Orrella dioscoreae: one gene and its partners. The protein of the gene in region 1 interacts with the protein of each later gene in a pairwise test. Links are inferred from orthologs where the notes say so. Each region holds a gene or a part of one and is shown on either strand. Other genes may lie near its edges.

Region 1 (4,191 bases):
CTACGTGTCGCCGGCGAGCATGCGCGCCTCCATCGCGGGCAAGATGCACGGCAACTTCTTCACCGTGGACCTGGACGAGACGCGCGAGATGTTCGAGCAGGTGCCCTGGGTTCGCCGCGCCACGCTGCGCCGGATCTGGCCGGACACGCTGCGCGTGGTGATCGAGGAGCACCAGCCGCTGGCGCTCTGGAACGAGAACCAGATGATCAACACCTGGGGCGAGGCATTCACGGCCAACCTCGGCGAGCTGGAGGACGACGCGGAACTGCCGCAGTTCACCGGCCCCGAAGGGACCGAGAGCCTGGTGGTCCAGCGCTACGCGGAACTCGCGCGCTGGTTCGCCCCGCTGCAGGTGCAGGTGACGACGCTTGCGCTCAGCCCGCGCTATGCCTGGCAGGTGCTGCTGTCGGACGGCATGCGGCTGGACCTGGGGCGCGACCCTGGCGCCGAGGCGCCGGACCCGCACGGGCTGCCCGGCGCGCTGCCTTTCTCGGCGCGCATCCAGCGCTTCGTGCAGGCCTGGCCGGCGCTGACGCGGCAACTGGGCGAGCGTGCCGTGGAGCACGCCGACCTGCGCTACACGAATGGGTTCGCGCTGACGCTGTCCGCGCCGCCTTCAACAACACAACCCAAGAAAAAGCCCTGAAGCCATGACCCGTGACATCAAAGACCTGATCGTTGCCCTCGATATCGGCACCAGCAAGGTGGTGGCGGTGGTGGCCGAGATCCTGCCCGAAGGCCGCTTCGAAGTGCTCGGCCTGGGCCAGCACGAGTCGCGCGGCATGCGCAAAGGCGTCGTCGTCAACATCGAGACCACGGTGAACTCGATCCAGCGCGCGCTGGAAGAGGCCGAGCTGATGGCCGACTGCAAGATCCGCGACGTCTACACCGGCATCGCCGGCAGCCACATCCGCAGCTTCAACTCCAGCGGCATGGTGGCCGTGAAGGACAAGGAAGTGACCGCCACCGACGTGGCCCGCGTGATCGAGACCGCCAAGGCGGTGAACATCCCGACCGACCAGCAGGTGCTGCACGTGCTGACGCAGGAGTTCATCGTCGACGGCCAGGAGGACATCCGCGAGCCCATCGGCATGAGCGGCCTGCGCCTGGAAGTGAAGGTGCACATCGTGACCGGCGCCGTGAGCGCCGCGCAGAACATCATCAAGTGCGTGCGCCGTTGCGGCCTGGAAGTGCAGGACCTGATCCTGCAGCCGCTGGCCTCCAGCATGGCGTGCCTGACGGCCGACGAGAAGGAGCTGGGCGTGGTGCTGGTGGACATCGGCGGCGGCACGACCGACGTGGCCATCTTCACCGGCGGCGCGATCCGCCATACCGCGGTGATTCCGATTGCCGGCGACCAGATCACCAACGACATCGCCGCCATGCTGCGCACGCCGACGCCGGATGCGGAAGAGATCAAGCTGCGCTATGGCGTGGCCAAGCAGGTGCTGGCCAGCCCCGACGAGAACGTCGAAGTGCCGGGACTGGGCGACCGCGGTCCGCGCCATGTCAAGCGCCAGGCGCTGGGCGCCGTGATCGAGCCCCGTATCGAAGAACTGTTCTCGCTGGTGCAGCAGGTGGTGCGCGAGTCGGGCTACGAAGACCTGCTGGCGTCGGGCGTGGTCCTGACCGGCGGCACGTCGCTGCTGCCGGGCGTCGTGGAGCTGGCCGAGGACGTGTTCCTGAAACCCGTGCGCGTGGCCGTGCCCGATTACGAAGGCAGCCTGGCGGACGTGATGCACAACCCGCGTTTCTCCACGGTGATGGGCCTGCTGACCGAGGCGCGCATGCAGCGCCTGCGCGGCCGCAAGGTGGCGCAGCAGACGGGCAGCTTCAAGCAGATCCTGGCGCGCATGCGGGAGTGGTTCATGAATTGAGCAAGAACGCCGTCGCGTCAGCAGCCGGGACGCGGGGGCGGCAGGCAAGGCAAGAACGGGCCGGGGTTGGCCTGGAGCAGGGAAGGGCGGAACGCGGGACGTTCCGCTGAGAGGAGGCGTATCAAACTCGCGGCGGGCGAAAGGCCGGCAACGACTTTGATGCGATTTCTGAAGAACAGGCTGTCGTGTTTTTGAATCGTATCTACTGACTTTGTGAGGGAGTCACACCATGAACTTCGAACTGTTGGACAACAACACCAAGGGCACCGTGATCAAGGTGGTCGGTGTCGGTGGCGCGGGCGGCAACGCCGTGGCCCACATGATCCGCTCCGGCGTGAGCGGCGTGGATTTCATCTGCTGCAACACGGATGCCCAGGCGCTGGCCGCCACGGAAGCGCCGGTGCAGATCCGTCTGGGCCGCACCGGCCTGGGCGCCGGCGCCAAGCCTGAGCAAGGCCGCGCCGCTGCCGAGACGGCACGCGAGGAGATCCGTTCGGCGCTGAATGGCGCCAACATGGTCTTCATCACGGCCGGCATGGGCGGCGGCACGGGCACGGGCGCGGGTCCGGTCGTGGCCGAAGTGGCCAAGGAACTGGGCATCCTGACCGTGGGCGTCGTGACCAAGCCTTTCACCTTCGAAGGCAACAAGCGCCTGAAGATGGCGGAAGACGGCATTGGCGAGCTGGCCAAGCACGTGCACTCGCTGATCGTCGTGCTGAACGAAAACCTGTACGACCTGATGGATGAAGACGCCACCCAGGACGACTGCTTCCGTTCCGCCGATGACGTGCTGCACAACGCTTGCGCGGGCATCGCCGAAATCATCAACGTGGAAGGCAACGTCAACGTCGACTTCGAAGACGTCAAGACGATCATGGGCGAGCAGGGCCAGGCCATGATGGGCACGGCCATCGCCAGCGGCGCCGACCGCGCGCGCGTGGCGGCCGAGCAGGCCATCGCTTGCCCGCTGCTGGAAGGCATCGATCTGAACGGCGCGCGTGGCGTGCTGGTCAACATCACTGCCAGCCGCTCGCTGAAGATGCGCGAAACCCGCGAAATCATGGACACCATCCGCAGCTATGCCGCGGACGATGCCACCGTGATCTTCGGCACCGCCTACGACGAGAACATGGGCGAAAGCCTGCGCGTGACCGTCGTGGCCACCGGCCTGGGCCGTTCGCAAAGCCGTCCGCAACTGGTGCAGAACACGGTTGAAGTGCTGCGCACCGGCACGGACAACGCACCGGTCGCCATGCAGCAGGGCGACTACCGCAATCTGGACATGCCTTCGGTGATCCGCAACCCGCGCAGCCAAGCTTCGGCCCAGGTGCGCGCCCTGGAAACCGCCGGCATGGATCATTTCGACATCCCGGCCTTCCTGCGCAAGCAGGCCGACTGAACCAGGGGGCGTCCTTGACGGACGCTTCCGGCGACTCCCTCCCCCGTCCCGGCCGCCGTTCCAGCCCGGCTGCCGGTGGCGGGTGTCGCCTGGCGCCTGGCGTGTCTTCACGCCAGGCGCCGGTTCACGTGGCGGGGTTTGGTGCAGTGTTTCAACGCGGTGATCCGGTTTCCCGGGGCAGTTCAGGGCCAGGGCATGACATTCCTTGTCTCTGAAACAGCCTGACACGTGCCTATGGGAATCATTCAGTATTTTTATCGTCCGGGGACCCCATCCGCATTACAATAGTGCTACTACTTCGGCAGATTGTCGTCTTTTTGCCGTCTTTCTAGTCCCAATTTCCGGTTTCCCATGTTTCGACAGCGCAGCATCCAGAACATCGTCCGCACCACAGGGGTGGGCCTGCACTCGGGCCGCCGGGTGGAGCTCACCCTGCGGCCGGCTGCGCCGGACACGGGGATCGTGTTCCATCGCGTGGACCTGCCCGAGATGGTCGACCTGCCCGCCGTCGCCCATGGCGTCAGCGACACGCGCCTGGCCTCGGTCCTGAGCCAGGGCAAGGTGCGCGTCTCGACGGTCGAGCATCTGATGTCGGCGCTGGCCGGCCTGGGCATCGACAATATCCACGTCGACCTGACGGCCGAGGAAGTGCCGATCATGGATGGCAGTGCCGGGACCTTCGTGTACCTGCTGCGCTCGGCCGGCATCGTCGAACAGAACGCACCCAAGAAATTCCTGCGCATCCTGGAAACCGTCGAAGTGCGTGAAGGCGAGGGCGACCGCGCCAAGTGGGCGCGCCTGGAGCCGCATGACGGCTTCGCGCTGTCCTTCTCCATCGATTTTCACCATCCGGCCATCAGTGCCACGTCCAATTTCGCCGAGATCGATTTCGCGACGCACTCCTATACGCGTGAA
Region 2 (4,332 bases), 1.1 Mb from region 1 along the record:
TGAAGGAGTACATCTCCTTCTCGACGATGTCGGTCACCTCGCCGATGCCGCGCGTGAAGAGGCGCGTGTGCTCGAGCACCGGCGCGCGCATGTTGCGGTAGCCGTAGGACTGGAGCCAGTCGCGCACGATGGCCTCGAACTGCTCCCAGCGGGCGCCCGCCTCGGGAAGAATGTCGTTCATGCCGCGGATGGCGGCGAGTTTCTGGAAAGCCTGGGTCATTATTTGTTGTCCGTGGCGCTGAGCGTGTCTCGCGCGCGCGGCGGCCAGTTTACTTGCTTCTGACAGATTGCTGCAGGGACGCAGGGGACGAACGCCTCCTGCGTCCAAGGGTCGGACCGGAAAGCCGCCCGCGGGTTCAGTCCTGGACCACGAGAGGGGCGCCATACCGGCGCGCCACGTAGTTCTCGACGATGGCCTGGAATTCCTGGGCGATGTGGTCGCCCTTGAGCGTGACCGTGCGCTCGCCGTCGACGAACACCGGCGCCGAGGGGATCTCGCCGGTGCCGGGCAGGCTGATGCCGATGTCGGCATGGCGGCTTTCGCCGGGACCGTTCACGACACAGCCCATGACCGCGACGTTCATGGACTCGACGCCCGGATACTGCTCGCGCCAGATGGGCATCTGGCGGCGCAGGAAGGACTGGATGTCGTCGGCCAGTTCCTGGAAGAAAGTGCTGCTGGTGCGTCCGCAACCCGGGCACGCCACGACCATGGGCGTGAACGCGCGCAGCCCCATGGTCTGCAGGATTTCCTGTCCGACCACGACTTCGCGGGTGCGGTCGCCGCCCGGCTCGGGGGTGAGCGAGATGCGGATGGTGTCGCCGATGCCTTCCTGCAGCAGCACGCCCAGGGCGGCGGTGGACGCCACGATGCCCTTGCTGCCCATGCCGGCTTCGGTCAGGCCCAGGTGCAGCGGGTAGTCGCAACGGGATGACAGGTCGCGATAGACCGCGATCAGGTCCTGGACATGGCTGACCTTGCAGGACAGCACGATCCTGTCGCCGCCCAGGCCCAGCGCCTCGGCGCGCCGGGCATTGGTGATGGCCGACACCACCAGCGCCTCGCGCATGACGGCCTGGGCCGGCCAGGGCTGCGCGCGGCGACTGTTCTCGTCCATCATGCGCGCCATCAGCTCGTGGTCCAGGCTGCCCCAGTTCACGCCGATACGCACCGGCTTGTCGTAGCGGGCAGCCACTTCGATCATCTGGGCGAAATTGTCGTCGCGCTTCTTGCCCCCGCCCATGTTGCCCGGGTTGATCCGGTACTTGGACAAGGCCTGCGCGCACTCGGGAAACTGCGTGAGCAGCTTGTGGCCGTTGTAGTGGAAATCGCCCACCAGCGGCACCGGCACGCCCATGCGGTCGAGCTGCTCGCGGATGGCCGGCACTTCCTTGGCGGCCTCGGGCGTGTTCACCGTGATGCGCACCAGCTCGGAGCCCGCCAGGGCAAGGTCCTTGACCTGGATGGCCGTATCGATGGCCAGCGCGGTGTCGGTGTTGGTCATCGACTGCACCACCACCGGCGAGGAACCGCCGATGGTGACGACGCGGTCACCCCAGGTGACTGCCACGGCGCGGGTGGCGTGACGGCCCAGCGGACCGACGGGCGCGGGCTGGGGCTCGGCGCAGGGAATCAGGGTGTCTTGCATGATGCGTGGTTCCGGACGAAGACCCGATGGCCGCGGCAAGTGTTCACGCGGCAATCCGGTCGTGGCGGGCTCAGTTGCCGCCGGCGGCGGGCGTCGTGCCCAGGCCGAACGACGACAGCCATTGCGTGGGCAGCCAGCCCTGCCAGAAAGCGTAACCCAGGCCAGCCAGGAGCAGCAGGACGATCAGGCCCAGCCAGAGGCCGGAGCCCGACCCCTGCCGCTCTTCGGCAGGCGTGGCGGTATGGACATGATTGATGGAACGCGCCAGGCCCGCCGCGGTGCCGCCCAGGTAGGGCTCGAGCGCCGCCGTGAGCGCATCGGGGTCGGCGCCCAGCAGGCGGGAATAGTTGCGCACCAGCCCGCGCAGCGACACGCCGCTGGGCAGGTCCTTCCAGCGCTCTTCCTCGAGGGCCGAGATCTGGCGGGCGGAGAATTTCAGGCGGCGGGACACTTCTTCCAGCGACAGGCCCTTGGCCTGGCGCAAGGCGCGCAGCGCGGGCCCCACCGACGCGGAGGCCGCCACGCTGGAAGCCGACGCCGCAGGCTGCCCACTGGCACCCACGGCCTGCGCGCGCGCAGGGGCGGGAACTGCGGCGGTATCCAGCTTCATGCGCGGAGCTCCACGATAGGAATGGCGTTCTTGCGGGTGGACAGGCGTTCGGTGATGCGGGTGCGATCCTTCACATCCCCGGCCAACTGGCCGCAGGCGGCGTCGATGTCGTCGCCGCGCGTCTTGCGCACGGTGGTCAGCACGTCGGCGTCCATCAGGCGCTGCGCGAACTGCTTCACGCGCGCCGCGGGCGAGCGCTTGAGCCCCGACTGCGGGAAGGGGTTGAAAGGGATCAGGTTGAGCTTGCAACGGACCTGGCGCGCGATGCGCACCAGTTCGCGGGCATGCGCGTCGGAGTCATTGACGCCGTCGAGCATGCAGTATTCGAAAGTGATGAAATCACGCGGCGCGTGTTCGAGGTAGCGCTCGCAGGCGGCCAGCAGCTCGGCCAGCGGGTACTTGCGGTTCAGCGGCACGAGATCGTCGCGCAGCGCGTCGTTGGGCGCGTGCAGCGAGACGGCCAGCGCCACCGGGCAATCGCGGCCCAGCTTGTCCATCATGGGCACCACGCCGGACGTGGACACCGTGACGCGGCGGCGCGACAGGCCATAGGCGTTGTCGTCGAGCATGAGGCGCAGCGCCGCCAGCACGGGCTCGTAGTTGAGCAGGGGTTCGCCCATGCCCATCATGACCACGTTGCTGATCAGCTTGGCGGGCGCATCGGCCTGGCCGGCGCCGGCCAGGCGCGCGGAGCCCGAGTCGTCGGACAGGGTCCGGCGGGCATGCCACAGCTGGCCGATGATTTCGGCGGTCGTCAGGTTCCGGTTGAACCCCTGATGGCCGGTGGAACAGAAGCGGCAGGCCACGGTACAGCCGGCCTGGCTGGAAATGCACAATGTGCCCCGGTCGTCCTCGGGGATGAAGACGGTCTCGATGGCATTGCCCTGCCCCACGTCGAACAACCACTTGCGGGTGCCGTCGGTGGAGCGTTGCTCGGTGAGCACGGGCGGGGTGGCGATCTCGGCCTGGCCGGCGAGCTGGGCGCGGAAATCGCGCGCCAAGTCGCTCATGGCGTCGAAGTCGCCCACGCCACGCTGGTGCACCCACCGCATCAACTGCTTGGCGCGAAACGGCTTCCCCCCCCACTGTCCGACGAGGTCGGCAAGCGCGGCGGAATCGAGTCCAAGCAGGTTGACGGAGGGGGCGGCAGTCATGGCGCGGGGGACCGGGTCCGGTGGCTTAGCGGCCGTGGACGTCGATCTGGGGGAAGAAGAAAGCGACTTCGACGGCGGCGGTTTCGGGGGCGTCCGAACCGTGCACGGCGTTGGCGTCGATGCTGTCGGCGAAGTCGGCGCGGATGGTGCCCTTCTCTGCCTTCTTGGGGTCCGTGGCGCCCATCAGGTCACGGTTCTTCAGGATGGCGTTCTCGCCTTCCAGGACTTGCACGAACACGGGGCCCGAGATCATGAAGTCGACCAGGTCCTTGAAGAAAGGACGGGCGCTGTGCACGGCGTAGAAGCGCTCGGCTTCGGCGCGCGACAGTTGGGTCAGGCGGGCAGCCACGACCTTCAGGCCGGCTTGTTCGAAGCGGGACACGATCTGGCCGATGACGTTCTTGGCGACGGCGTCGGGCTTGATGATCGAGAGGGTGCGCTCAATAGTGGACATGCTGGAAAACTCCGGTTTCTTCAATGGTTTGCTCAGCGGGCTGAGCAGCGAACTTGTCGGCGGGTCCGCCGAGTGATTTTTGCTGGACAAAGCTGGCGGGCAACACACGGACAACACCGCGGGCAGCACTTTTCCCGGCAACTTTGTTTGACCTGAATTTGTTGAATGAATTCAGACACTTCGCGAATATTTTCACTAACCCGGAATTCTAGCATGCCAAGGCTTCAATCCATATCTCTTAGAATTGCGGGTTCGCCTCATGGCGCGAGCACCGGGCGCGGCGGCTTTTGCCCCGCATTTCGCCCCGCCCGCCGCCACGCCGGCCCTTATTCGACAGCCCCATCACCCCGGAATTCCCGTTCATGACTGCCCCCGCCTCCGCCGATACGCCCGAACTGTCCAAGAGCTTCGAACCCGCCGAGCTCGAGTCGCGCTGGTACGCCGAGTGGGAGCGCCGGGGTTACT
Region 3 (4,271 bases), 3.4 Mb from region 1 along the record:
GGCTTCCAGGCGCTCGACCACGGCGGCGTCGAAGGGGCTGACGTACTGGCCCAGCATCTTGCTGGCGGCGGTGGTGCGCCAGCCGCGCGTGACGAAGACGTCCTTGTGGGCGATGGGCACGCCGGTCAACGGGCCGGCCTGGCCGGCGGCAATGCGGGCGTCGGCGGCGCGGGCCTGGGCCAGCGTGAGTTCGGCGTCGACGTGCAGGAAGGCATTGAGGCTGGCGCGGGCCGCGATGGCGTCCAGCGCGCTTTGCGCGAGATCAACGGCGCTGACGTCGCGGCGCTCCAGCGCGGCGCGCACGCCGGCCACGCCGTCGAATTGGGTGTGCAGGGGGGAAGACATTATTCGATGACCTTGGGAACCAGGAAGAGACCGTCGGCGCAGGCCGGCGCATTGGCCATGAGGCTGGCGCGGCGGTCTTCGGAGCCGGGCGGCTCGGTGGCGACGTCGTCGCGCAGGCGCAGCACCACGTCTTCATAGGCGGACAGCGGGTGCGCCAGGGGCTCGACGCCGCTGGTGTCCACGGATTGCAGCCGTTCTATCAGGCCGAGCAGGCCATTGAGCTCTGCCTGGGCATGCTGCAGCTTTTCGGGGGGGAGGGCGATGCGGGCCAGCCGGGCAATGCGTGCGACGTCTTGTTCGTTCAGCGCCATGGGGAAATGTCAAAAACGGAGGGGCGGAGGGCGGAGGAGCGCGCTGGACGATACGCGGTCCGGGAGGCCCGGAAACCAAGAATAGCCAGTATTTTCGCGCTGTTTCAAAGAAATTATAAGTTATCATTCATTGTTTAATCGCGGTTGCGCCGCTGCTTGACGACGCTGTGACAGCGTCTCGCCCGGTCGCCCGCGGTTTTGTCGTTTGCAGTTCCATTTCGTCCTCCTTTTGTCCCCAATTCCTAGATAGCTGAGCCCCATGTTCGGATTTCTGCGCAGTTATTTCTCCAGCGACATGGCCATCGACCTCGGTACGGCCAACACGCTGATCTACGTCCGTGGTAAAGGCATCGTCCTCGACGAGCCGTCGGTCGTCGCCATCCGCCACGAAGGCGGTCCTCACGGCAAGAAGATCATCCAGGCCGTCGGCCACGAAGCCAAGCAGATGCTGGGCCGCGTGCCCGGCAACATCGAAGCCATCCGCCCCATGAAGGACGGCGTCATCGCCGACTTCACCGTGACCGAGCAGATGCTCAAGCAGTTCATCCGCATGGTCCACCCGCGCAACATGCTGGCGCCCAGCCCGCGCATCATCGTCTGCGTGCCTTGCGGTTCCACCCAGGTGGAACGCCGCGCCATCCGCGAGTCCGCGTTGGGCGCAGGCGCCAGCCAGGTGTTCCTCATCGAGGAGCCGATGGCGGCTGCGATCGGCGCCGGCCTGAATGTGTCGGACGCCAGCGGCTCGATGGTCGTCGACATCGGCGGCGGCACCACCGAGGTCGCCGTGATCTCGCTGGGTGGCATGGTCTACAAGGGTTCCGTGCGCGTCGGCGGCGACAAGTTCGACGAGGCCATCGTCAACTACATCCGCCGCAACTACGGCATGCTGATCGGCGAGCCCACCGCCGAACTCATCAAGAAGGAAATCGGCTCGGCCTTCCCGGGTTCCGAAGTCCGCGAGATCGAGGTCAAGGGCCGCAACCTGGCCGAAGGCGTGCCGCGCAGCTTCACCGTTTCCTCCAACGAAATCCTCGAGTCGCTGACCGATCCGCTGAACCAGATCGTGTCGGCCGTGAAGATCGCGCTGGAAAACACCCCGCCCGAACTGGGCGCGGACATCACCGACAAGGGCATCGCCCTGACCGGCGGTGGCGCGCTGCTGCGCGACCTGGATCGCCTGCTGCAGGAAGAAACCGGTCTGCCCGTGGTCGTGGCCGAAGATCCGCTCACCTGCGTGGTGCGTGGTTGCGGCGACGCCCTTGAGCACCTGGAAAAGCTGGGCGCCATTTTCCTCAACGACTGAGGTCGGCTGGCCGCCGGTTCATCGCTGGCGGTGGCTGGCGGGTAGGCCCCAGGCGGCCCGCTGCCCTGATTTTCGATGCGACAAACTGCATTGCCCCGGATGTTCCGGCGCGGCCCGCCAGCAGAGGTCAAACTGCTGGTCCTGGCCTTGCTGTCGCTCGCCATGCTGGTGGCTGACGCGCAGTGGCGGGTTTTCGAGCCCGTGCGCCAGACTGTCTCCATCGCGCTGTATCCCTTCCAGCGCGCGGTGCTGCTGCCGCGCGACCTGGTGCGCCAGGTCAACGACTGGACCAACGCCGCCACGCTGGTGCGCACCGAGAACGAAGCCTTGCAGCGCCAGCGCATCGAGCTCGCGCAGGTGTCCACGCACGCGGCGCAGCTGGCCGCCGAAAACGCGCAGTTGCGCCGGCTGCTGGGGGTGTCCGACACGACCCAGCAATCCGCCGTGGTGGTCGAGGTGCTGTACGAGCCCGCCAGCGCCTTCAATCAGCGCCTGGTCTTCAACAAGGGCAGTTCCTCGGGCATTGCGCCCGGCATGCCCGTGATCGACGAGGGCGGCGTGGTGGGCCAGATCGTGCGCGTCACCCCGATGACGGCCGAGGCCGCGCTGCTCACCGATGACCAGGTGTCCATCCCGGTGCAGCTGCTGCGCAATGGCCTGCGGCTCATCGCCTTTGGCGGCGCGGCGCAGGGCAAGGTCGAGGTGCGCTACCTGACGGCCGACGCCGATATCCGCGAGGGCGATACCCTCGTCACCAGCGGCGTGGGCGGTCTCTTCCCGGCAGGCCTGCCCGTGGCCCGTGTCGATCTGGTCGAGCGCGATTCCGCATCGGGTTTCGCCCGGGCGGTTGCCGAGCCACTGGCGCACCCCGAGCGTTACCGGCATTTCCTGGTGCTGCAGGTCAACAGCGCCATTCCTGAACCGAGCGCGGCGCCGGCTGTCCAAGCCGATCCCGCGCCCACCACCAACGACGCAGACGGTGCAAGTCCGAAAGCCGATTGACCCCTCCGCCACGCGTTCGCGCGCGAGCAGCCCGCCCGTTCCCCGGCCCAAGTCGGTGGAGCCGGACACGCTTGTGCGCCCCGCACGCGGCATGTTCGTCTGGGGCACGGTGCTGTTCGTCTGGCTGATTTCCCTGTTGCCGTGGCGCCTGTGGCCGGCCGCGCCCGACCTGCTGCTGCTGGTGCTGGCATTCTGGTGCGCCCATGAGCCGCGCCGCGTCGGCATGATGGCCGCATTCGTGTTCGGCCTGCTGATGGATGTGCACGATGCGCGCCTGCTGGGCGAGCACGCGCTGATCTACACCTTGGTGGCCTATGGCACCATCGTCCTGCACCGGCGCCTGCAGCGCTTCGACCTGTTCGCGCAGGCGCTGCACATGATGCCGGTGTTCGTCGTCGCCCAGCTTTTCGGGCTGGCGCTGCATGCCTGGCTGACCGGCGCCTGGCCGGGCTGGCACTGGACGCTGGGCCCTGCCGTCACCGCGGCGCTGTGGCCCGTGGTGGGTTGGCTGCTGCAGTTGCCGCAGCGGCACTCCGAAGACACCGAAGCATCGAAGGGCTGAGGCCCGCAGATCCGCCCCATGTTCGAATTCAAGCAGACCGGCCAGCAGCAGAAACAGCGATTCAGGCTGCGCGCCTGGGTCGCTGCCGTGTTCGCGCTGGCCTGCTTCGGCGTGCTGGTGGCGCGCCTGTGGCATCTGCAGGTCGACCGCTACGAAGGCCTGGCGGCCCGCGCCGACCGCAATCGCATCGCCGTGGTGCCGATTCCGCCGCGTCGCGGCGAGATCGTCGACCGCAATGGCGAGGTGCTGGCGCGCAACTATCGCGCCTATACGCTTGAGGTGGTGCCCGCCATGGCGGGGCCCCTGGACGAGCTCTTCAAGTCCTTGCAGGGTCTGGTGCCGGTGACCCCGGCGGATGAGCGGCGCTTTCGCCGCCGCGTATCCGAGTCCAGCCGCTATGCCAGCGTCATGCTGCGCAACAACCTCACCGAGGCCGAGGCCTCGGGCTTCGCCGCCCATTCCTTCCTGTACCCGGGCGTGTCGCTGAAGGCCCGCTGGGTGCGCGAGTATCCGCAAGGCGCCTCCGCGGGGCACGTCGTGGGATATATCGGCCGCATCTCCGAAACCGACGTCGAGATGCTCGAGGAAGAAGACAGGCTGGGCAATTACCGCGGCACCGAGGTCATCGGCAAGAAGGGCCTGGAGAAGACCTGGGAGAGCGTTCTGCACGGCCGCACGGGCCTGGAAGAGGTCGAGGTCACGGCCACTGGCAGGCCCATGCGCACGCTGCGGCGCATCGACCCCGTGC

The links.
Region 2: the proteins of ftsZ (region 1) and rlmN interact in binary tests that used the Escherichia coli proteins (3 or more experiments, as listed by UniProt). The link is inferred for Orrella dioscoreae from one-to-one orthologs.
Region 3: the proteins of ftsZ (region 1) and ODI_RS20430 interact in binary tests that used the Escherichia coli proteins (3 or more experiments, as listed by UniProt). The link is inferred for Orrella dioscoreae from one-to-one orthologs.

Annotation. Positions count from the first base shown.
Region 1 is NZ_LT907988.1:1,030,562-1,034,752, forward strand. Bases 1,335-4,191 are described here. They hold ftsZ (cell division protein FtsZ), read left to right. Parts: upstream 1,335-2,106; coding sequence 2,107-3,276; downstream 3,277-4,191. Other genes in these bases: ftsA (cell division protein FtsA), read left to right, coding at 1,335-1,877; lpxC (UDP-3-O-acyl-N-acetylglucosamine deacetylase), read left to right, coding at 3,628-4,191. Also shown: ODI_RS04690 (cell division protein FtsQ/DivIB), read left to right, coding at 1-646; more of ftsA, read left to right, coding at 651-1,334. UniProt on the Escherichia coli protein: Essential cell division protein that forms a contractile ring structure (Z ring) at the future cell division site. The regulation of the ring assembly controls the timing and the location of cell division.
Region 2 is NZ_LT907988.1:2,119,178-2,123,509, reverse strand. What follows is about bases 1,335-4,332. They hold rlmN (23S rRNA (adenine(2503)-C(2))-methyltransferase RlmN), read right to left. Parts: upstream 3,414-4,332; coding sequence 2,256-3,413; downstream 1,335-2,255. Other genes in these bases: ODI_RS09880 (valine--tRNA ligase), read left to right, coding at 4,230-4,332; ndk (nucleoside-diphosphate kinase), read right to left, coding at 3,439-3,867; ODI_RS09895 (helix-turn-helix domain-containing protein), read right to left, coding at 1,720-2,259; ispG (flavodoxin-dependent (E)-4-hydroxy-3-methylbut-2-enyl-diphosphate synthase), read right to left, coding at 1,335-1,649. In the rest of the region: hisS (histidine--tRNA ligase), read right to left, coding at 1-220; more of ispG, read right to left, coding at 357-1,334.
Region 3 is NZ_LT907988.1:4,451,906-4,456,176, reverse strand. Bases 1-2,937 are described here. They hold ODI_RS20430 (rod shape-determining protein), read left to right. Parts: upstream 1-915; coding sequence 916-1,959; downstream 1,960-2,937. Other genes in these bases: mreC (rod shape-determining protein MreC), read left to right, coding at 2,035-2,937; gatC (Asp-tRNA(Asn)/Glu-tRNA(Gln) amidotransferase subunit GatC), read right to left, coding at 345-656; gatA (Asp-tRNA(Asn)/Glu-tRNA(Gln) amidotransferase subunit GatA), read right to left, coding at 1-348. In the rest of the region: more of mreC, read left to right, coding at 2,938-2,961; rod shape-determining protein MreD, read left to right, coding at 3,017-3,523; mrdA (penicillin-binding protein 2), read left to right, coding at 3,542-4,271. UniProt on the Escherichia coli protein: Forms membrane-associated dynamic filaments that are essential for cell shape determination. Acts by regulating cell wall synthesis and cell elongation, and thus cell shape.